Linked DNA regions of Archangium primigenium. The protein of the gene in region 1 interacts with the protein of each later gene in a pairwise test. Links are inferred from orthologs where the notes say so. Each region holds a gene or a part of one and is shown in the gene's direction. Other genes may lie near its edges.

Region 1 (15,121 bases):
TGCACGTCCTCATCGACGTGCTGCGCAAGGGCGCGGCGTGCGCGCTGCTGGTGACGCCGGTGGTGCGGCTGGTGGTGGCGGGCACGACCCTGGGGATGCGCGGCGAGTGGCGCTACGCGCTCTACGCCGCGGGGGTGCTGGGCCTCCTGGCGATGGCGGTGGGCTCGGGCCTGCACGCCTGAGCCCGGCGACGGCGCGGGAGGGCTACACCCCGCGCGAGTCGAAGTGGGCGAGCACCTTGCGCGCCCGCGCCACGTCGTCCGCCCGGCCCTGGTGCTCGAACAGGGGGATGACCGTCTCGAGCTCCTCGCGCGCCATCTTCCAGTCCTGCACGAAGGTGCACGCGATGCTCAAGTCCCAGCGCGCCCGGGACTCGTAGGCATGGTCGTGCAGCTGCGCGTACAGGTCCGCCGCCGCGCGCAGGTGGGGCCGCGCCGCCTCGTGGTTGCCGAGCAGGCCCTCGGCCTCGCCGAGCAGCAGCCGGCAGAGCGCGAGCGGCTCCATCTCCACCTCCGCTTCCTTCTCCATCACGACGAGCGCCTCGGCGAAGCGCTTGCGCGCCGCCTCGTAGTCGCCCGTCTCCATGCGGATGTCGCCGATGTCCAGGAGCAGCCGGGCGATGCGCGGCCCGTTCTTGGCCTGCCGGTAGAGCAGCAGCGCCTCCTGGTACTTCTCCTCGGCGCCCTTGGGCTGGCCGAGCGAGCGCAGGGACTCGCCGATGGCCGCGCGGCACAGGGCCTCGTTCTCCTGATCCTTCAGCTCGTTGAAGAGGAAGGCCGCCCGGGCGATGTGCTCGATGGCGCCGCGGTGATCCTCGAAGTGGGCGCGCGCGACCCCGAGGCCGAAGAGCACCTGGGCCTGGCCGTCCTTGTCCGCGGCCGACTGGAAGCAGCCCAGGGCCTCCTCGTAGTGGCGACGGCTCTCGGCGTGCTCCTCCAGCATGCCGTGCAGCTCGGCGAGCTGCAGCAGCCCCTTGCCGATCTCCCCCGGATCACTGGTGATGCGCGTGACGGCGAGCGCGTTGCGCTGTTGCTGGATGGCTTCGAGGATGTGGGCGCGTTCGGTGTCGTTGGGACTCATGGCGGGGCGGCTCAGTTCTCCTCGCCCTTGTTACGGCGCCGCAGCGTCTTGTCCAGCGATTCCGCCCGCCCGGCCTCGTGCACGAGCAGGGGCGAGAAGAAGCAGTCCTTCTTGGTGTACTCGTCGATGGAGAAGGCGAAGCGGTAGCTGGCGGCCGCGCGCTGGTTGCAGTCGGTGCGCTCGCAGAAGCGGCAGGAGATGCCGCTGGGGACCGCGTCCTTGCGCAGGTCCGTGGTGGGCAGGCCATACGCCAGGTACTTGGCGTTCTCCGCGTGGGTGCCCAGGCCGATGGAGTAGGCCGAGCCGCGCACGATGGAGCCCTCGATGGGCTGCAGCTGCACCTTGGCGAAGCAGAAGTACGAGGTGCCGTCCGGCATCATCGAGTACTGCCGGGTGAGCTGCGAGGGGTTGAGGAAGGCCAGGTGCACGGCCCACTTGCCGCACGAGCCGCCGCCCGAGGCGAACTTGATGCCCGTGCCGCTGTAGCGCTTGGAGATGTTGCCCGCGATGTCCGAGCGCAGGAAGTGGAAGGGCAGGCCCCGGCGCTTGGGGTCCGACAGGTTGCACAGCCGGTGGGCCACCGTCTCGTACGTGGTGCCGAAGAGGTTGGACAGGAGCTCCACGTCGTAGCGCGTGCGCTCCACTTCCTTGAAGAAGTCCCCGTAGGGCAGCATCAGCGCGCCGGCGAAGTAGTTGGCCAGGTGCACCTTGATGAGCCGCAGCGTCTCGGCGTGCCGCGTGCGCGCCGCGCCGACGATGCGCTCCACCAGCTTCTCCTTGTCCAGCATGAGCAGGCCAATGGAGGCGGCGAGCTGGAACTTGAGCGGCTGCTCCGTCAGGTCCGGCGAGAGCGTGAGCTCCTGACTCCCCGCGTCCAGGCGGCGCACCACCGAGGAGCCACTGGGCGCGGACTCCAGGCGCATCCGGTAGCCGAAGCGTTCCTCCAACAGCGGCAACAGCTGGGGGCTGGACACCAGCCGCCCGAGCTTGAAGTCGCGCCGCATCGACTCGGCCTGCTCCTCCAGCTCCGGGAAGTAGTTGTGGTGGGCCTCCAGGAAGTCACTCACCTCGTCGAAGGGCGAGTAGTCGAAGCGGGGCCCGGCCGAGTTGCCCGGCGGCGCCGAGTTCATCCGCGCGCTCTCCTCCACGTTGAGCTGCGCGAGCACGTTCTCCAACTGCGTGCGCGTGTTCTTGTAGAGGTTGAAGAGCGCCGCCACGGTGCCCGCGAGCTTCGGCTCCGCCGACAGGCTCTGCAGCGACTCCGAGTCGATGTCCAGGCTCTTGAGCAGCGGCTCGTCCAGCAGCTTCGCGAGCGCCTCGTCCACCCGGCCCTCGCCCAGGGTGGACATGAACTGCTCGGGATCCTGGTCGAAGTAGCGCAGCGCCTTCCACAACAGCGGGAAGGGCATGACCCGTTTGCCCTTCTCGATGAGGTTCAGGTACGCCGGGGACACTCCCAGATCCTTGGCCGCGTCCGTCTGCTTGATGTTGCGCGCGAGCCGCAGGCCCCGGAGTTTCAGACCCACATTGGCGTTCAGTGCGTTCTCGTTCATCGCTGCGTCCTGGGCGGGACCCCGCGTCAACCGCCGGTTACCCTCCGCCTCCGTCCACTGTGCGGTCGCATTTACCGATTTGCAATAAACGTTTTCAGCCGCGATCACCCCTGTCCGGGATCCGACGTTACCGACCGGTCTTCCCGGCTTCCTCCCGGGATGGATGCCTAAGTGCTCGATTCTCCAAGAGGGAGAGGGCCTCCCACGCGCCTTGGACGGGAGGCCAGGGGGCTGTCAAATTTTACCTGAGGGGTTTACCGGGGGCCGGGTTTGACACCGCGCGGCATGACCCGGGCCGGGCGCCTCCCACGGGGGCCGGTCGAGCGGGGGCTGTAACCCCGGGGGTTCAGGTGGCGTATGAGTGCCGGAGCGGACCCTTCGCCTGTCGCGAAGGCCCTGCCGCCCCTGCCCGAAAGGCCCCGTCTCATGAACGTGAAGACCCTGACCGCGCTCGTTGGCTCCCTCTCCCTCGGCTCGCTGGCCACCGGCTGCGCGACCACCAAGCCCGCCGCGGCGCCCATGGAGCAGGGCACCCCCGCCGCGATGGAGCAGGCCGCCCCCATGGCCCCCATGGAGCACGGCGCCAGCGCGGCTCCCGCCCAGGGGGCCGCGGCCCCCGCCGCCGAGAAGGCGGCCGAGCACGGCTGTGGCGGCGGCGGTTGCGGCTCCAGCGGCTGCGGCGGCAAGAAGTAGTCCACTCTCGGGCGGCGGGCAGCTTCCCCCCGGTCCGCCGCCCGGAGTCCTTCCCCAGGAGAAAGGGCATGCCGGTGAGTGGTGGACAGCGCTGGAGGATGAAGCCGCTGGGGGTGGGCATCGGCCTGCGCCGCGAGTTCTACACGCTCCTGCCGGAGACGCGCCGGGCGCTCGACTGGGTGGAGATCATCCCCGAGAACTTCCTCACCCTGGGCGGCCGACCCCAGGCCACCCTGGACGCCTGCCGCGAGCGCTGGCCCGTGCTGCCCCACGGCGTGGCGCTCAACGTCGGCGGGCCGGATCCCCTGGACGAGGACTACCTCGTCGGCCTCCAGTCCCTGGTGGAGCGCGTGGACGCGCCGTTCTTCTCGGATCACCTCTGCTACGCGCGGTTGGGCGGCGCGTACCTCTACGATCTGCTGCCCTTGCCCTTCAGCGAGGAGGCGGTGGAGCACGTGGTGCCCCGGGTGCGGGAAGTCCAGGCGCGCGTGGGCCGCCCCTTCCTGCTGGAGAACCCGAGCTACTACGCGCACATGCCCGGCGGCACCCTGGCGGAGGCGGACTTCCTGCGGCACGTGGTGGAGCAGGCGGACTGTGGCCTGCTGCTGGACGTGAACAACGTGTACGTGAACGCGTGCAACCACGGGTATGACCCGCGCGCCTTCGTGGACGCGCTGCCGCTCGAGCGCGTGGGGCAGCTCCACCTGGCCGGCCACGAGCGCCTGCCGGAGGTGCTGCTCGACACGCACGGCGCGCCCGTCTGCGACGAGGTGTGGTCGCTGTACCAGTACGTGCTCGAGCGCACGGGCCCCGTGTCCACGCTCATCGAGTGGGATGCGCACATCCCCTCGCTGGACGCGGTGCTGGACGAGGCGGATCGGGCGCGCGCGCTGATGGCGCGGGTGGGGGCGCGATGAAGCCCGGCCTGCGCGGCTTCTTCGACACCATGGAGGCCTACTTCACGGACCCCGCGCCCGAGGCCCTGGAGCGCCTGTACGCGGCCCACCCGGGTTGGGACGCGCCGCGCGCGCGGGTGGCGCTCTATGGCCAGATGGTGCGCCACCATGGGGACGCCACGCTCGACAAGCTCTTCCCACGGGTGCGCGGGAGCGTGGACGCACAGACCTGGGCGGAGCTGGTGCGCGACTACGCGGCGTCGCGGCCCGCCCGGCCCTTCGAGATGAACCAGGTGGGCGCGGGCTTCCCGGACTTCGTCGCGGACGCGGCCCGGACGCGCACGCTCCCGGACTTCCTGCCCGCGCTGGCGCGCTTCGAGTGGACGGACTTCGCGGTGTACCTGTCCCGGGAGGCCGTCCCGGCGCGCGTGGAGCGGCTGACGGTGAACCCCACGCTGGCGGTGCTGGAGCATCCCTTCCAGCTGTGCGCCTGGCTGCGGCGGGGCGGCGACGCGCGGCCCGCGCCGGGCGCCGAGGTGGCGCTGCTCTGGCGGCACCCGGTGCGGCTGGTGACGATGTACCTGGCGGCGGACGACCGGGCGCTGCTGGTGCTCAAGATGGCCCTGGAGGGGCTCACGCCGGAGCAGGTGGCGGCGGCCACGGGCGTGGACGTGTCACACATCCACGCCGCCGTGGAGGAACGGGCGGCCGAGGGCCTCGTGCTCCGGCCCTGAGCCGCCCGGCGCTTCAGTTCAGCTGCACGCGGCACACCTTGCCCGTGGGCAGGTTGTTGCAGACGAAGCCCGCGCAGCAGGGGGTGCCGTTGCCGCACGGCTGATCCCGGTTGGAGCACTGAGGACGGCACGAGCAGTTGTCGCCCGAGCAGTCACCGCCCGTGGTGTCATCCAGGCAGAGCAGGCCATCGCAGCAGGGCGCCACGGTGGAGCACTTGTCGAACGCGGGGGCGCACTGGGGCACGGGCTGGCACGCGCACGCGCCCGCGATGTCGCACGGCAGGGGCGGATCCCGGTTGAGCTGCACGCACTGCAGACCGTTGCAGCACGTGGAGCCGCTCGAGTTGCAGCCCTCGTTCTCCGTGGAGCAGCCGTTGCTCACGAGGTACTGGGCCCACTGGGCGATGTGGTTGGACGTGGTGATGTCCTGGAAGGGCAGGGCGAAGGCCACGTACGAGCCGTCCTCGCCGGCGAGCACCTTGTCCGGGTCCACCGCGGCCATCCACAGGAGCGTGCTCTTGTCGGCCTCGGACGCGCCGCTGGCCTCGGGCGTCTTGCGCAGGCCGTAGTTGCGCGAGGACGAGAACGTCATCCACATGAGCCGGCTGCGGGCCCCGGTGTTGCCCTGGGTCACGAAGGGGCTCCACTTGGGGTAGCTGTTGGTGAGGTTCTTGAGGAAGGCGCCCGCGCCGTCCTTGTCATCCGTGGGCCCGGGCTTGTTGGCGTTCTTGAGCTCCACCAGCGCGGCGTTGGCCTCCAGCTTCGCGGCCCAGAGCGTGGCGGACGGATCCGTGTCGCCGTTGCAGTACTGGCTCGTGTCGCTGTTCTGGGGGCAGGTGGACTCGTTGAACACGAGGAACGAGTTGTCCGGGGCGATGGCCGGGTAGTAGCGGTGCTTGGCGTAGGCGTTGGAGGCGGTGAGCGGCACGGACGGCGCCACCGTGAGGGGCGCGCTCCAGCCCGCGCCCTCGGCCTTCACCAGGTGGATGGCGCCCGTGAACGTGCGCCGGTTCTGCGAGGGGAAGCCCGTGTAGCCCACCGCCGTGTAGGCGATCGACTTGCCGTCGGCGCTCCAGTCCGGGTGGGTGGCGGGGTGCTCGTAGGTGCCCGTGTTGTCGATCTGGCTCTCGTACGCGCCGGTGTCGCCGTTGAACAGCTGCAGGCCGAAGCGCGTGGCGTTGTCACCGCTGTAGACGCCCACGAACTTGCTGCCGTCCGGGTTCCACGACTCGAAGGCGCTCTGGTACTTCGAGGACAGGGCGATGCCCGCCGCGCTGCCCGTGCCCGCGTCGGGCGCGTAGCTGGCCAGGTCCTTGATGAGCGCCACCTGGCCCTCGTTGTAGCCATCCTCCAGGTTGCCCTGCTCCACGGCGGCCACCATCTTCTTGCCGTTGCGGCTCAGCGAGTGGCAGCCCACGCAGCCCACGCCGCTCGAGTTGATGTTGTTCTTGGTGAGCATGGACGTGGCGCTCTGAGGCCCGGTGCCCGCGAAGTCGTAGCGCATCACGCCCACCTGGTCCGGCCGGGTGGTCCAGTAGTAGAGCGCGCCCTTGATCTCCGCCCGGGCGAACTGCAGCGAGATGGGATCCGCCACGCCCACCGACGTGCCCGCGTCATCCGTGGCGCGCAGCGCGAGCGTCACCAGCTGGCCGCCGCGGTTGCTCTCCGCGAGGAACTTCCACACCGTGGCGTCCGGCGTGTAGATGCAGCCCCGGCTGATGCCGGCGGGCAGCGTGACACCCGAGGGCAGGTAGCAGCGCAGGTACACGCGCACGTCGGTGATGTCGTTGATGAAGCGCAGCTCGAACAGGGTGTTGGTGGTGGGGCCGGGGGTGAAGTGGACCTCCAGCTGCCCGAGGTTCGGCGGCACCATGACCTTGTCGCTCGGGTAGACGATCGCGGGCTTGCGCGCGGCATCCACCGTGCCGCCAAAGCGCGTGTCCGGGTTGACGGGCACGCTCGCGGAGCCCGGGTTGGAGTCCGTGGCCTTCTGGTTGAGCTGCACGCGCACGTCGGTGGACACGGACGCGGTGTCCACCCGGGCGTGCACGTTGCTCGTGCCGCCCACGGTGGTGCTGGAGGTGAAGGTGGCGCCGGAGAAGGTGCCCAGCCGGGGGTCCTCGACCCGGAAGAAGGCCTGGGACGTCAGGTCCTCGGTGTGCCCGTCGGTGTAGAGGCCGACCACGGAGAACTTCTGCACGGCCGCCGTGCTGCCCGAGATGGTGAGGATCGGGCTGGGCGGGGAGAGGGTGAGCGATTTGAGCGCCACGCCCGCGTCGGCGCCGCCATCGGAGCCGCCACCGCCATTGGAGCCGCCGCCGTCGCCGCCCGTGCCCGCGTCGTTGCCCGCGTTGCCGCCCGTGCCGCTGTCGATCTGTCCCGGGGTCGGGGTCTCACCGCCGCAGGTACAGCCCGACAGCGTGGCCACGGCCAACAGGAATCCAAATAACCAGGTCTTCGTCCTCATGGCGCGCAGCGTAGCGCCATTCAGTGTCCATGGCCCGGGGGTCGGAGGGCTCCGTTCAATGCCCTTCGTTGGGGCGCGAGGATTTTCCCGGATTGGCCCCGGGACGGACGCCCAGGGGCCGGGTGGGCCGCAGGCTCCCACACGCTTCGTGCTTCCCCCGCGCACACGTTCGGCGCAATCTCCGGCCCGTCCGTTCTTCCAGAGGAGACGTCCCCATGCGCGTCATCAACTTCAACGCGGGTCCCGCGGGATTGCCCCTGCCCGCGCTCGAGCGGGCCCGCGACGAGCTGCTCGATTTCCAGGGCTCCGGCATGTCCATCATGGAGCACAGCCACCGGGGCAAGCAGTACGACGCGGTCCACGAGGAGACGATCGCGCTGCTCACCCGGCTGCTGGGCATCCCCGACACCCACCAGGTGCTCTTCCTCACCGGTGGCGCCTCGCAACAATTCGCCCAGGTGCCCCTGAACTTCCTGCGCCCCGGCGAGAGCGCGGACTACCTCATGACGGGCGTGTGGAGCGAGAAGGCGCTCGACGAGGCGAAGCTCCTGGGCCAGGCGCGCATCGCCGCCACCACGGTGCAGCCGGACAAGAAGTACACGCGCGTGCCCCGCCAGGACGAGCTCCAGCTCGACCCGTGCGCCGCCTACGTCCACATCACGAGCAACAACACCATCTACGGCACCCAGTGGCACGCCTGGCCCGACGTGGGCGACGTGCCGCTCGTGGCGGACATGAGCTCGGACTTCCTGTGGAAGCCCCTGGACGTGAGCCGCTTCGCCTTCATCTACGCGGGCGCCCAGAAGAACCTGGGCCCCTCGGGCGTGCTCATCGCCGTGGTGCGCAAGGACTTCATCGCCCGCGGCCGCCAGGACATCTCGAAGATCTTCCGCTACAGCCTGCACGCGGAGAACAATTCGCTCTACAACACGCCCCCCACGCTCGCCATCTACCTGTGCCGCAACGTGCTCGCGTGGGCCGAGGAGCTGGGCGGCCTGCCCGCGCTGGAGCGGCGCAACCGGGAGAAGGGCGAGCTGCTCTACGGCGCGCTGGACCGGATGTCCGGCTTCTACCGGGCTCCCGTGGAACGCGCGTCCCGTTCCTACATGAACGTGGTCTTCCACCTGCCCACGCCCGAGCTGGACGACGCCTTCGTGGCGGCCACGACGCGCTCCGGCATGGTGGGGCTCAAGGGGCACCGCAGCGCGGGCGGCATCCGCGCGTCGCTCTATAACGCGGTGTCCCCAGACGACGTGCGCGCGCTCGTGTCCTTCATGGAGGAGTTCGCTCGGAAGAACGGCTAGGGTGGCCCCGTCGTTCTCGCCACCTCGGAGGGGTCCATGAAGAACACCGTGTCGTGCGCCGTCCTGCTGCTGTCCCTGCTCGCGCTGCCCGCCACCGCCAAGGAGATCGCCGGGGTGAACTACCCCGAGACGGCCTCCGTGAGCGGTCAGGAGCTCAAGCTCAATGGCGTGGGCCTGCGCAAGAAGGCCATCTTCAAGGTGTACACCGTGGGCCTCTACCTGCAGACGCCCTCGCAGGACGCCGCCACGGTCATCTCCTCGGATCAGATCAAGCGCGTGCGCATGTCCATGAAGCGCGACCTCAAGAAGGAGCAGATCTCCGAGGCCATCGTGGACGGCTTCAAGAAGAACGCGGGCGCCAGTCTGGCCAAGCTCCAGCAGCGGCTGGACACGTTCGCCGCCGCCATCCCCGACCTCAAGGAGGGCCAGGAGCTGGTGATCACCTATACGCCGGGCAAGGGCACCACCGTCACGAGCAGCTCCGGACAGGAGCTGGCCGTGGAGGGCAAGGACTTCGCGGACGCGCTCTTCTCCGTGTGGCTGGGCAAGGATCCCGTGGACTCCGGCCTCAAGAACGGAATGCTGGGCCGCGAGTAGTCGCTGTCGTGTCGTGACGCAGTCCCCGCGCGTGGGTCGTCCCGTCAGCCGGGCGCCCGCGCGCGTGTCTTTGACCCCTCGGCTTCACCCCTCGAATTCACCCCTTGGAGATGACTGGATGAGAAAGGCATTGCTCGCCGCTTGCTGCCTCGTGGTGTCCGCGTGCAAGACGGCCACGCCCGGGCCCTCGCAGACCGAGCCCCAGACGCCCCCCGCGCCTCCCGCGCCCGCCCAGGCCCTGCCCATGCCGGCGGGCCTGGACGCCTCGGCGATGAACGAGCAGGTCAACCCCTGCGACGACTTCTACGAGTACGCGTGCGGCACCTGGCTCAAGACGACGGAGATCCCCGCGGACCGGCCCCGCTGGTCGCGCGGCTTCGACGACATCATGGCGCGCAACGAGGACATCCTGCGCGACATCCTGGAGAAGACCGCCGCGGGCAAGGCCCCCGAGGGCACGCCCTACGCCCAGAAGCTCGGCGACTTCTACGGCGCCTGCATGGACGAGGCGAAGCTGGAGGCCTCGCTGCCCGTGCTCAAGGCGGAGCTGGCGAAGCTCACGGGCGCCAAGGACGCCAAGGCGCTGGCCCAGCAGGTGGGCCAGATGCACGCCCGCTCCGTCTTTCCCTTCTTCCGCTTCGGCTCCAACAACGATCTCAAGGACGCCAGCCAGGTGGTGGGCGAGGTGGACCAGGGCGGCCTGACGCTGCCGGACCGCGACTACTACCTCAACGGGGACGACAAATCGAAGGCCCTGCGCGCCGCGGCGCTCGAGCACACGAAGAACATGTTCGTGCTGCTCGGCGAGTCGCCCGAGGCCGCCGCCAAGAGCGCCGCCACGGTGATGGAGGTGGAGACGGCGCTGGCCAAGGCCTCGCAGTCGCGCGTGGAGCGCCGCGAGCCCAAGAACCTCTACCACCGCCTGGAGCGCAAGGGCCTCAAGGCCGAGACGCCCGCCTTCCCCTGGGACGTGTACTTCACCGCCGCGGGCGCCAAGGACGTGCAGGCCCTCAACGTCACCCACCCCGCCTTCTTCAAGGAGGTGGAGCGCCTGGTGAAGACCACGCCCCCGGCCACGTGGAAGACGTACCTGACGTGGCACTACGTCCTGGGCAACATCCCCGCCCTGCCCAAGGCCTTCCAGGACGAGCGCTTCCGCTTCTCGCAGACGCTCACCGGCGTGAAGCAGGACACGGTGCGCTGGAAGAAGTGCGTGCGCTACACCAACGCGGGCCTGGGCGAGGCGCTCGCGCAGCCCTTCATCACGCGCACCTTCGGCGCGGACGGCAAGGCCACCACCCAGCAGATGGTGGTGGAGCTGGAGAAGTCCTTCGAGCGCGACCTGGACACGCTCGCCTGGATGGACGCGGCCACCAAGGAGCAGGCCCTGGTGAAGCTGCACAAGATCGTCAACAAGATTGGCTACCCGGACCAGTGGCGCAACTACGACGGCGTCCAGGTGGACCGCGGCTCGTTCCTCACCTCGTGGGCGGGCCTCAACACCTTCGAGCAGGCGCGTCAGCTCGCCAAGATTGGCAAGCCCGTGGACAAGGCCGAGTGGCTGATGTCGCCCCCCACGGTGAACGCCTACTACAACCCGCCCTTCAACGAGATCGTCTTCCCGGCGGGCATCCTCCAGGCGCCCTTCTTCGACCGCTCGGCCACGGCGCCGGTGAACTTCGGCGCCATGGGCATGGTGGTGGGGCATGAAATCACCCACGGCTTCGACGACGAGGGCCGCCAGTACGACGCGGACGGCAACCTGCGCGACTGGTGGACCCCGGCCTCGGACCAGGCCTTCCGCGAGCGCGTGGCGTGCGTGAAGACCCAGTACGACAACTACACGGCGGTGGATGACCTCAAGCTCAACGGCGCGCTGACGCTTGGTGAGAACGTGGCGGACCTGGGCGGCTTGAAGCTCGCGCACTCGGCCATGGAGGAGTGGCTGCGCAAGAACCCCGAGGAGGCCCGGCGCGCGGGCGGTGCGCGCTTCACGCCCAGCCAGCAGCTCTTCCTGGGCTACGCGCAGTCCTGGTGCTCGAAGACCCGCGACGAGTTCGCCCGGCAGCTCGTGATGGTGGACCCGCACGCGCCGCCGCGCTGGCGGGTGAACGGCCCGCTCGGCAACCTGTCCGAGTTCCAGAAGGCCTTCCAGTGCAAGGCGGACGCGAAGATGGTGCGTCCCAAGGCCGAGCGCTGCGAGGTCTGGTAGTCGTCTTCCGCTTCCCGCTCCGGCTCCTCCTGGGGCGGGAAGTGCGCTAGGCAGGGGGGCATGAACGCCCCCATCTACACCCTCGTGCGTGGCGCCGACTGGCGGGCCGCCCAGACCGTCGGCATCTACTGCGGCTCCCACGACGACACGCGCGACGGCTTCCTGCACCTGTCCACGGCCGAGCAGGTGCGTGGCAGCGCCCGCAAGCACCGCGCGGGCGAGCGCGACCTGTGGCTCGTCGCCGTGGACCCGGCGGCCCTGGGCGAGGCGCTGCGCTGGGAGCCCTCCGCGGGGGGCCGCCGCCCGGGCCTCTTCCCGCACCTGTACGGCATGCTGCCCATGTCGGCCGTGCTGTCGGCGGTGGCCCTGCCGCTCGGCGAGGACGGCGCGCACGTCTTCCCGGCGGACGTGCCCTGAGCCTCAGAAGAAGCTGAGCTGGGTGCCGGCCTTCATGGGGCGGCGAAAGGGGCTCGGGCCCGCGTCCGTCTCCTCCAGGGGCATGGACGTCTTGAGCCCGAGCCGGCGCGCGGTGGTGGAGAAGAGCCGGTGGATCGTCTCGGCGTAGAGCCCCTCGCCGCGCATGCGCACCTGGAAGCGCGAGTCGTTGAGCTCGCCGCCCCGCGTCTCCCGGATGCGGTGCAGGACCCGCTCGGCGCGCAGGGGGAGCTTCTCGCGCAGGCGCTGCTCGAAGACGGCCTGCACGGGGCCGGGCAGGCGCAGCAGGGTGGAGAAGGCGCGGGTGGCGCCCGCCTCGCGCGCGGCGGTGAGCACACGCACCATGTCCTCGTCGTTGAGGCCGGGGATGATGGGCGAGACGGCCACGCCCACGTCGATGCCGGCCCGGGCCAGGCGCTCGAGGGTGAGCAGACGCCGGCGGGGCGAGGCCACGGAGGGCTCCATGGCGTGCGCCACGTGCGCGTCGTGGAAGGGCAGGGTGATGCAGACGGTGAGCCGGGTGTGCGCGGCGAGCGTCTGGAGCACGTCCAGGTCGCGCTCGATGAGGGGGCCCTTGGTGATGATGCCCACGGGGTTGCGGTACTCGGCGCAGACCTCCAGGCACGCGCGGGTGAGGCGCAGGCTGGCCTCCAGGGGCTGGTAGCAGTCGGTGATGCCGCTGAAGGCGACCGTCTCGCCCTTCCAGCTCTTGCGCTCGAAGGCCTCGCGCAGGAGTTCCGCGGCGCGCGGCTTGACGACGAGCTTCGTCTCGAAGTCCGTGCCCGCGCCGAAGCCGAGGTACTCGTGGTAGGGGCGCGCGTAGCAGTAGGCGCAGGCGTGCAGGCAGCCGCGGTACGGGTTGACGCTCCAGGAGAAGCCCACGTCCGGGCTGTCGTTGCGCCCGAGCACCTCGCGGCTGTGGTCCTCGTGGACCTCCAGCTTCGTGGGCGGAATCTCCTCCAGGTACTCCACGGCGGTGGTGTCCCAGGGGTTGGGCGGATTGGAGACGGGCCGGGGCTTCACCCTCCCAGACTGGGTCTGAAAGGACGTTCAGTCAAGGGGCCTCCGGGTGGGGTGGGCTTGGCGCCCGCCCGGAGAAGGGGGGAGCATGGTCGCCATCCATGGATCAGCCGACCCCCACCCGCCGCATCGGGCCCTATCGCGTCTCGCACCTGCTGGGCCGCGGCGGCATGGCCGAGGTCTTCGCGGCGGAGCACGAGCTGCTGAAGCGGCCCGTGGCCCTCAAGCTGCTGCGCCCCGAGGCGGCGCGCGAGGAGCAGGTCGTCGCCCGCTTCCTGCAGGAGGGCCGCACGCTGGCCCGGCTCGACCATCCCGGCGTGGTCCATGTCCACGACTGCGAGCAGCTGGAGGGAACGGTCTTCCTGGCCATGGAGCTGCTGGAGGGCCTCACGCTGCGCGAGTGGATGCGGCAACGGGCGGGCCCCGCGCCCCTGGCGGAGGCGCTCGCCCTGGCCCGGCAGATCGCCGCCACCATGGTGGACGTGCATGCCCGGAACATCGTCCACCGTGACCTGAAGCCGGAGAACGTCTTCCTGTGCGCGCAGCGGGACGCGCCCGCCCCGGGCCCGCGCGTCAAGATCCTGGACTTCGGCCTCGCCAAGCTTCCGCCCCTGCCGGACGACGCCCTGGGGGCCACGCAGATCCACACCCACGAGTCGGCCTTCCTGGGCACCTACCTCTACATGGCGCCCGAGCAACTGCGCAGCGCGGCCTCGGTGGAGGGCCCGGCGGATGTCTACGCCCTGGGGGTCGTGCTCTTCGAGCTGCTCACGGGCCGCCCGCCCTTCGTGTCGCCCAAGCCCATCGAGGTCATCACCGCGCACCTGGAGAAGGAGCCGCCCTCCGCGCTGAGGTTCGTGCCCACCCTTCCAGGCGAGCTGGGCGCCTTCGTCACGGCCATGCTGGCCAAGGAGCCCTCGGCGCGTCCGACGATGCGGCGCTGCGCCGACATGCTGGGCCGCGCGTGGCGGGACGGTCCGGGCACCTGTCCCGTCCCGGGCCTCGCGCCCTTCACCGAGACCCAGGCGGAGCTGTTCTTCGGTCGGGAGGCGGACCTCCAGACCCTGCTCGGGCTGCTCGACGAGGCCTGGGCGGGAGGGCGGCGGTGGGTCCAGCTCGAAGGGCCCAGCGGCGTGGGCAAGTCGTCCCTGCTTCAGGCGGGCGTGCTGCCCCGGCTCCAGCAGGACGCGCGCTGGTGGGTGGTCCGGGTGCGGCCCGGACAGGAGCCCCTGCGCGCCCTGGCCCAGGCGCTCGATGTCCTCCTGCCAGTGCCGGGTGGGGGCGCGCCCCCGGGCGCCCTCGAGAAGGCGCTGCGCGCGGATCCCCAGGCCCTGCGCGCGTTCGTCACCGAGCACCTCGCGCCGGAGCACCGTCTGCTGTTGGTGATCGATCCCCTGGAGGAACTCCTCACGCCCGGCGCGGACGAGGGCGCGGCACTGGGTGCGCTGCTCGCCGAGGCCCTGGCCGACCCCGACTGCCCCTTGCGGCTGCTCACCAGTGTGCGGGGCGACTTCGTGGACCGGATCAGCCAGGTGCCCGCGCTCGCGCGCCACCTCCAGCACGCGGCGCGCTACCTGCTGTTGCCCATGGAGGAGGCCGCCCTGACCCAGGTCGTCCGGGGCATGGCCCGGGGCGCGGGGTTGCGCCTGGGGGAGGGGCTGGCGGAGCGCATGGTGCACGATGCGCGCGACGAGACCGGACGCTTGCCCCTGCTGAGCCACGCCCTGCGCGGACTCTGGGAGGCGAGCCAGGGGGAGCCCTTGACGCTCGACCTCTATGACCGGCTCGGGGGAGTGGGCGGCGCGCTGACCCGACAGGCCGAGGAGCTGTTGAAGGGCCTGGGCCAGGACCAGGAGCGGGCCAAGTGGCTCCTCCTGTCGCTGGTGCGGATCGGCCGGGGCATGCCCGACACCCGCCGACCGCGCACGCGGGGGGAGGTGCTCGCGGCCGCGGGCGGCGATTCCTCGGCGGAGCAGGTGCTGCTGCGGCTGTCGGGGATGGCGTCGGGAGAAAACCCCGCGGGCCCGACGGGCATGCGACTGGTGCTCCTGTCGGAGGGCACCGAGCCCGCGCAGCCCCGCGTGGACCTGGTCCACGAGATGTTGCTGCACGAGGTGCCCGTCATCGCCC
Region 2 (7,143 bases), 1.6 Mb from region 1 along the record:
CAAGCCCTCCGCCAAGCAGGTGGAGACGATCGTCTCCATCCCCCCGGACGTGGTCCTGGCGCCTCAAGTGGAGGCGCCCCGGCACCCCACCGGGCGCGATCAGTCGCTCGCCAAGACGCGCATCCACGAGCTGAGCTGGGCGGAGTTCGACCGCTCGGTGCAGGCGCTCGCGCGCACCATCCGCCAGGGCTACGAGCCCCAGGCCGTGGTGGGCGTGGCGCACGGCGGCGTGTTCGTGGGCGGCGCCCTGTCCAGCGCGCTCGGGGCGGAGTTCTTCCCGGTGCGCATCAGCCGCCGCAGCCGCGACAAGGCGGTGAGCAAGCCGAAGCTCAGCGGCGACATGCCCCAGGAACTCAAGGGCAAGCGCGTGCTCATCGTCGACGACGTGGCGTCCAGTGGGGACACGCTGGAGCTGGCCACGGCGCTCGCGCTCAAGGCGGGCGCGCGCGAGGTGAAGACCACCACCCTGGTGCGCCGGGCCGAGGGCTTCTCCCCGGACTTCGTCGCCCTGACCACCGAGGCCCTCGTCGTCTTCCCCTGGGACTACGAGGAGGTGGTCGAGGACGGGCGCTTCGACGTGGATCCGGACAAGGCGGGGGCATGAGCCACCGGGCGCGATGATCATCGGCACCGCGGGGCACATCGATCACGGCAAGACCTCGCTGGTCAAGGCGCTCACCGGGATCGACACGGACCGCCTGCCCGAGGAGAAGCGCCGGGGCATCACCCTGGAGCTGGGCTTCGCGCACCTGGTGCTCGGGGACGGCCGGGTGGCGGGAGTGGTGGACGTGCCCGGCCACGAGCGCTTCGTCAAGGCGATGGCGGCCGGGGCGGGGGGGGTGGACCTGGCGGTGCTGGTGGTGGCGGCGGACGAGGGGGTGATGCCCCAGACGCGCGAGCACCTGGACATCTGCCGGCTCTTGGGGGTGCGCGCGGGGGTGGTGGCCCTCACCAAGGCGGACCTGCTCGAGGGCCTGGGACCGGACTGGCGCGCGCTGGTGGAAGCGGACGTGGCCACGCTGGTGGCGGGCACCTTCCTGGAGGGCCGTCCGGTGCTGCCCGTGTCGTCGCGCACGGGCGAGGGGCTGGAGGCCCTGCGCACCGCGCTCGGCCAGGTGGCCCGGGACGTGCCGCCGCGCTCGGCCGAGGGGCCCGTGCTGCTGCCGGTGGACCGGGCCTTCAGCCTCAAGGGCTTCGGCTCGGTGGTGACGGGCACGCTCCTGTCGGGGACGCTCGCGCTGGAGGAGTCCGTGGCGGTGCTGCCGGGGCTGCCCGGGCCCCTGCGGGTGCGGGGGCTGCACGTGCACGGCCTGCCGGTGTCGCGGGGCGTGGCGGGGCAGCGGGTGGCGGTGAACCTGGCGGGCGTGGAGGCCGAGGCGCTCTCGCGCGGGGGCGTGCTGGTGCGCGCCGGGGAGCTGCCCGAGACGTCCATGTTGGACGTGGAGGTGAGCCTGTTGGCCGCGGCGCCCGAGGCCCTGCCCCGGCGCCGCAAGCTGCTCTTGCACCTGGGCACCGCGCGGGTGGAGGCGACGCTGGCCCTGTTGGATGTGGAGCGGCTGGAGCCGGGGGAGACGGCGCTCGCGCAGCTGCGGCTGAGCGCGCCGGTGGTGGCCCTGCCCGGGCAGCGCTTCATCCTCCGGGGCGCGCGTGCCCTGCCGGGGCGGGGGGCGACGCTCGCGGGAGGCCGGGTGCTCTCCATCACGCCGCCCCGGCGCCGGCGGGGGGGCGCGGGGGTGGTGGCCCCCCTGTTGGAGGCGGATCCCGCCCGCCAGGTGACGTGGCTCTTGCGGCAGGCCGGCTATCGTGGACTCACCTCGCGCGAACTCTTCGCCCGTTCGGCGCTCGCACCCAGGGTATTATCCCGGGTGTTGGAGCCCTTGGGGGCTCGGGGGGAGATCGTGCTGGTGGATCGAGAACAGCGACTCTATCTGTCGGGAGAGATGCTCGAGGGGCTCAAGGCCCGGGCCCTGGCCCTGCTCGCGGCCTTCCACGAGCGCGAGCCCCTGCGCGAGGGGCTGCCCCGCGAGGAACTGCGCCAACGGCTGTCGGACACACTGGATGCCCGGGTGTTCACCCGGCTGGTGCATGCCCTGGTGGAGGGCCGCCGGGTGGAGGGGGAGCGGGACTGGCTGCGGCTGCCGGGCCGGGGCCGCACGTTGTCCCTGGACGCGGACGCGGCGCGCACCCGACTGGTGGCGGACCTCGTGGCGGCGGGCCTCGCGCCGCCCACGCTCACCGAGCTGGCCGAGCGCGTGAAGCTGCCCGTGCCACGGGTGCGGGAGCTGCTCCGGGTGGCGGTGGCCGAGGGGCGGGTGGTGGGCGTGAGCGAGGAGCTCTACTTCGACGCGGGGGCCCTGGCCGGGCTCAAGGAGCGCCTGATTGCCTACCTGCGCGAGAAGAAGGAGATTTCCACCCAGGGGTTCAAGGAGTTGGTGGGGCTGAGCCGGAAGTTCGTCATTCCCCTATCGGAGCACTTCGACCGCGAGAAGGTGACGCTCCGGGTCGGAGAGAAGCGGGTGCTGCGGCGCGCATGACGAAGAATCGCTATAGCGAGGCGTCCCTGCGGAGCCTCATCGAGAGTCTCACCAACCCCATCGCCGTGGTGCAGGAGGGTCGCATCCGTCTGGCCAACGAGGCCTACGTGCGGATGATCGGCCTGGGCCGCGAGCAGGTGGAGGGCCGTTCCTTCTTCGACTTCCTCTACACGGAGGACCGGGCGCGGCTGCAGGCGCGCTACCGGCGGCGCGAGCAGGGCATGCTCAAGCAGGAGGCGCCGCGGCGCTACCTGCTGCCGCCGCTCGCCGGGCATGGGCCGCGCGAGCTGGCCGTGCACGTGCAAGAGGTGGAGCTGGAGGGCAGCGGCTGGGCCATGCTCTGCAACCACCTGATCCTGGGGGAGCGGCCCGGGGAGCTGCAGGTCGCCGAGCGCCTGGTGGAGACGTCCGCGGAGCTCGTGGCGGCGCGCTCGGAGGAGGCGGTGCGGCGGCTGGCGGTGGAGGGCCTGACGCAGGCGAACCTGTCGGCCCGCTTCCTGGCGACGCACGAGGGCGAACTGAGCGAGAAGGGCGAGGCGGACGAGGACGGCGAGCCGGGCCGCCAGGCGCTGCGCGATGGCCGGCCGGTGTTCGGCCCCTCGGATGGGATGACGGTGCCCGTCTACCTGCCCCTGGGCGCGCCGCCCGCGGAGCTGTTGTGGGTGTCGGGCCCGGAGCTGACGCCCTCGTATGGCCCGGTCCTGGCGCTCTTCGCCAAGGTGGTGGGCGCGGCGCTCATGGACGCGCGCATGTTGGCGGACGTGGAGCGCGGCCGCTGGGAGATGTCGGTCGTGGCGGAGACGGCGCGCTTCGTGGCCCTGCCGGAGCCGCCCTCGCTCGAGGACTTCCTCTCCCGGCTGACGGCGCTGTTGAACGCGGAGGCCGCGGTGCTGCACGTGCCGGTGTCCTCCGAGCGCGACGAGTGGCACCTGGTGGCCCGGGTGGGCCTGGACGCGCCCCTGGTGGAGGCCTTCGCCACGCCGCCGGGTCCGCCGCCCTCGGTGACCCCCGCGCGGGGCGTGGAGCCCCTGGGCGAGGAGGAGGAGCGCCGCTGGCGGGCGCTGTCCGGAGGGCGGTTGGGTCGGGGCGCGCTCGTGCACATGTCCCAGGGCGGGGCGCGTCAGGGCCTCCTGCGCGTGGTGCGCGGGCCCGAGCGCCCCCTGGGCTCGGATGACCTGCGCCTGCTGGGCACGCTGGCCGAGCTGTTGATGATGCTCATGGATCAGCGCCGCCTGCGGGCCGAGTCCGCGCGTCAGCTCTCCGACTCGCGCCTGCTCCTGGACATGGCGCGCACCACGGCGGCCACCCTGGAGGTGGCCAGCATCCTGGAGGTGGCGTCGGACTTCCTCGTGCGGCTGCTGGACGTCACCGACTGCTTCATCTACCTGTACGACGAGCAGACCCACACGCTGCGCAGCGCCACCGCCTCCTCGCCCCAGCGCGAGTCCTTCCGGGGGTTCACGGTGCCGGTGGCCGACTCGCTGACGATCGCCGGACGCGTGGCCCGCGCCCGCCAGCTCGTCACCGTCTCGGACGTGGTCAAGAACGGCGGGGAGCTGGCGCGCACCGAGCTCGCCCTGCGCTTCCAGCCACGGGCCCTGCTCGGCTTGCCGCTCACCTCGCGCGAGGACTTGATCGGCGTGGTGGTGGTGTCCGACACCCGCCGGCCGCGCGTCTTCTCGCCCGCCATCCTGGAGCTGGCCGAGGCCACGTGCGGGCAGATCGCCCTGGCCATCGCCAACGCGCGGCTCTACGAGTCGTTGTGGGCCTCCTACGCGGAGCTGGCCGCGGCGCGCGCGGAGATGGTCAAGCGCGAGCGGCTCGCGGCGCTCGGCGAGCTGTCGGCCATCGTGGCCCACGAGGTGCGCAACCCCCTGGGCGTCATCTTCAACGCCGTGGCCTCCCTGCGCCGCCTGCTCGGCGCCAACGCCGACTCGGCCATGCTGTTGGACATCCTCTCCGAGGAGAGCGACCGGCTCAACCGCATGGTGAGCGACCTCTTGGACTATACCCGGCCGCGCGAGCCCATCCGCCAGCCCGAGGACGTGGCGCGCCTGCTCCAGGAGATCGTCGAGTCGGCGTGGAGCCAGCAGGGCAGTCCCTCGAACATCTCCGCCGTCAGCGACGCGGCCGAGGACCTGCCCCGCGTGCCGTTGGACCGCCGGCTCATCCGCCAGGCGCTCACCAACGTGCTCGTCAACGCCTTCCAGGCCACGTCCTCCCAGGGCGGGGCCGTGCGCGTGTCCGCCCGCACCGAGCTGTACGACGGGCGGGACATGCTGCGCATCGACGTGTCCGACCAGGGCGGCGGCATTCCCGCGGAGCTCCTGCACCGGGTCTTCGAGCCCTTCTTCACCACCAAGGCCCAGGGCACGGGGCTGGGGCTCGCGGTCGTCAAGCGCATCATCGAGGAGCACCACGGCGAGGTGTCCCTGGTGAGCACGCTGGGCCGTGGCACCGTCTTCTCCATCCGTCTTCCCCTCTTCCAGCCGACGAGTCCTCCGTGAAAGACGCCTCTCCGCCTCGCGGACACATCCTGGTCGTGGACGATCAGAAGAACATGCGCGCCACCACCGCGCTCCTCTTGAGCTCGGAGAACTACGACGTGCAGCAGGCGGCCGGGGGCGAGGAGGCCCTGGCCAAGCTGGGCTCCAGCCGCGTGGACCTGATGCTCACCGACTTGAAGATGGAGCCCATGGACGGGCTCACCCTGCTCAAGAAGGCCCTGGAGGTGAACCCGCGGCTGCAGGTCATCATGATGACGGCCTTTGGCTCCATCGAGAGCGCGGTGGAGGCCATGCGTCAGGGGGCGTTCGACTACGTCACCAAGCCCTTCAAGGAAGGCGAGCTGCTCTACCGGGTGCAGCGCGCGCAGGAGCGGGCGCAGCTCCTGGCCACCGTGGATCGGCTGACGGGCGAGTTCAACGAGCGCCACGGCCTGAGCGCGCTGGTGGGCAGCAGCCCCGCCATGACGGAGCTGTCCTCGCGGCTCATGCGCGTGGCGCAGAGCGATGCCACGGTGCTGGTGCAGGGCGAGAGCGGCACGGGCAAGGAGCTCGTCGCGCGCGCGGTGCACGCCCACAGCCGGCGGCAGAAGCTGGCCTTCGTGCCCGTCAACTGCGCGGCCATCTCCGAGACGCTCCTGGAGAGCGAGCTGTTCGGCCACGCCAAGGGGGCCTTCACGGGCGCGGTGCGCGCGCGCCGCGGCCTGGTGGAGGAGGCCCACGGGGGCACGCTCTTCATCGACGAGGTGACGGAGACGACGCCCGCCTTCCAGTCCAAGCTGCTGCGCACGCTGCAGGACGGCGAGGTCCGGCGCGTGGGCGAGTCCATCACCCAGAAGGTGGACGTGCGCATCGTCGCCGCCACCAACCGCGACATCGAGCTGGAGGTGCGCGAGAAGCGCTTCCGGCAGGACCTCTATTACCGGCTCAACGTGGTGACGCTGCGGGTGCCGCCGCTGCGCGAGCGCCTGGAGGACGTACCGGCCCTGGCCGAGCACTTCCTCAAGCGCGCCAATGCCCGCAGCTCCAAGCGCAAGAGCCTGTCCACCTCGGCGGTGGAGCACCTCATGGGCTACAGCTTCCCGGGCAACGTGCGCGAGCTGGAGAACCTGGTGGAACAGGCCGCCGCCCTCTCCGAGAGCGACGAGCTCCTGCCCGAGGACTTCCCCCTGCGGCCCAACCGCGTGACGGGGGGCGAGCTGGGCGCGCCGCCCCTGCCGCTCGCGGCGGAGAGCGGCGGTCGGCTGCCCACGCTCGCCGAGTCCGTGGAGGACGCCGAGCGCCGGGCGATCGCCCAGGCCCTGGAGCGCTACCAGACGGACCTCGGCCGCGTCGCCGAGGAACTGGCCATCTCCTCCACCACCCTCTGGCGCAAGATGAAGCGCTTGAACCTGCGCCCCGCCGGGGGCGAGCACCGCGAGTGAGGGCCCCTGTCGGAAATGAAATCGAGGTTTCAACGCTGAAACGTATAAGCCCCCGAGAGCACTGGGGATTTGCAGACCTGCAAAGGCATTGCAGAGGTGCAATGCCCCTCGGGGGCGCGCGGAGGGTGAGGGGAGATGCCAAGTACCCGGAATGACTGGGGTTGGCGCGGAAACGTGGGCTGGCATGGGGTGTGCTAGGTAATCCCGTCAGAGCACGTTGACGCGGCGATGAAGTGGTTCCCCCCCACCCCTTCAGCGCTCCGATGTGCTTCCTTTGGAAGAACCCGCGGCCCGGTTCGCTCTTCGGAGAGGACCGGGCCGCCTTCTTTTCCGGCCTCGAAGCCTCCGCGAGCCGGGCCGCCTTTCAGATGTGAAAGGCCATTTCACCGCTGCAATTGCAGGAGTGAAAGCTGGACGCGGTAGCGGTGGGTCCCCTCGTGCCAACCCCTTGGAATCGCGGGGCTTTCTCGTGCCCGTGGGCGTGGCACGCGGGGTGCTATAGCCCTCCGTCGGAGCATGTCGAAGCTGGTCGAAGGAGGTTCCCCCCCACCGCCTTCAGCCCTTCTGGCGAGCTTCTTGAGAAGAACCCGCGGCCCGGTCACCCTTTCTTCGGAAGGGTACCGGGCCGCCTTCTTTTTCCGGCCTCGGAGCCTCCGAGCGCCCCCGTGAGCCCGTCTGGGC

What was found.
Region 2: the proteins of serC (region 1) and selB interact in binary tests that used the Escherichia coli proteins (3 or more experiments, as listed by UniProt). The link is inferred for Archangium primigenium from one-to-one orthologs.

The regions. Positions count from the first base shown.
Region 1 is NZ_JADWYI010000001.1:7,242,723-7,257,843, reverse strand. Bases 6,702-9,682 are described here. They hold serC (3-phosphoserine/phosphohydroxythreonine transaminase), read left to right. Parts: upstream 6,702-7,638; coding sequence 7,639-8,727; downstream 8,728-9,682. Other genes in these bases: I3V78_RS29720 (M13 family metallopeptidase), read left to right, coding at 9,443-9,682; I3V78_RS29725 (chalcone isomerase family protein), read left to right, coding at 8,764-9,324; I3V78_RS29735 (TolB-like translocation protein), read right to left, coding at 6,702-7,423. Outside these bases: I3V78_RS29765 (hypothetical protein), read left to right, coding at 1-182; I3V78_RS29760 (tetratricopeptide repeat protein), read right to left, coding at 205-1,080; I3V78_RS29755 (helix-turn-helix domain-containing protein), read right to left, coding at 1,092-2,633; I3V78_RS29750 (hypothetical protein), read left to right, coding at 3,060-3,326; bufB (MNIO family bufferin maturase), read left to right, coding at 3,395-4,243; I3V78_RS29740 (HvfC/BufC N-terminal domain-containing protein), read left to right, coding at 4,240-4,956; more of I3V78_RS29735, read right to left, coding at 4,970-6,701; more of I3V78_RS29720, read left to right, coding at 9,683-11,536; I3V78_RS29715 (DUF952 domain-containing protein), read left to right, coding at 11,597-11,953; I3V78_RS29710 (PA0069 family radical SAM protein), read right to left, coding at 11,957-12,994; I3V78_RS29705 (serine/threonine-protein kinase), read left to right, coding at 13,093-15,121. UniProt on the Escherichia coli protein: Catalyzes the reversible conversion of 3-phosphohydroxypyruvate to phosphoserine and of 3-hydroxy-2-oxo-4-phosphonooxybutanoate to phosphohydroxythreonine. Is involved in both pyridoxine and serine biosynthesis.
Region 2 is NZ_JADWYI010000001.1:8,812,526-8,819,668, reverse strand. The notes cover bases 185-3,075. They hold selB (selenocysteine-specific translation elongation factor), read left to right. Parts: upstream 185-617; coding sequence 618-2,534; downstream 2,535-3,075. Other genes in these bases: I3V78_RS36170 (ATP-binding protein), read left to right, coding at 2,531-3,075; I3V78_RS36180 (phosphoribosyltransferase family protein), read left to right, coding at 185-604. Also shown: more of I3V78_RS36180, read left to right, coding at 1-184; more of I3V78_RS36170, read left to right, coding at 3,076-5,041; I3V78_RS36165 (sigma-54-dependent transcriptional regulator), read left to right, coding at 5,077-6,462. UniProt on the Escherichia coli protein: Translation factor necessary for the incorporation of selenocysteine into proteins. It probably replaces EF-Tu for the insertion of selenocysteine directed by the UGA codon. SelB binds GTP and GDP.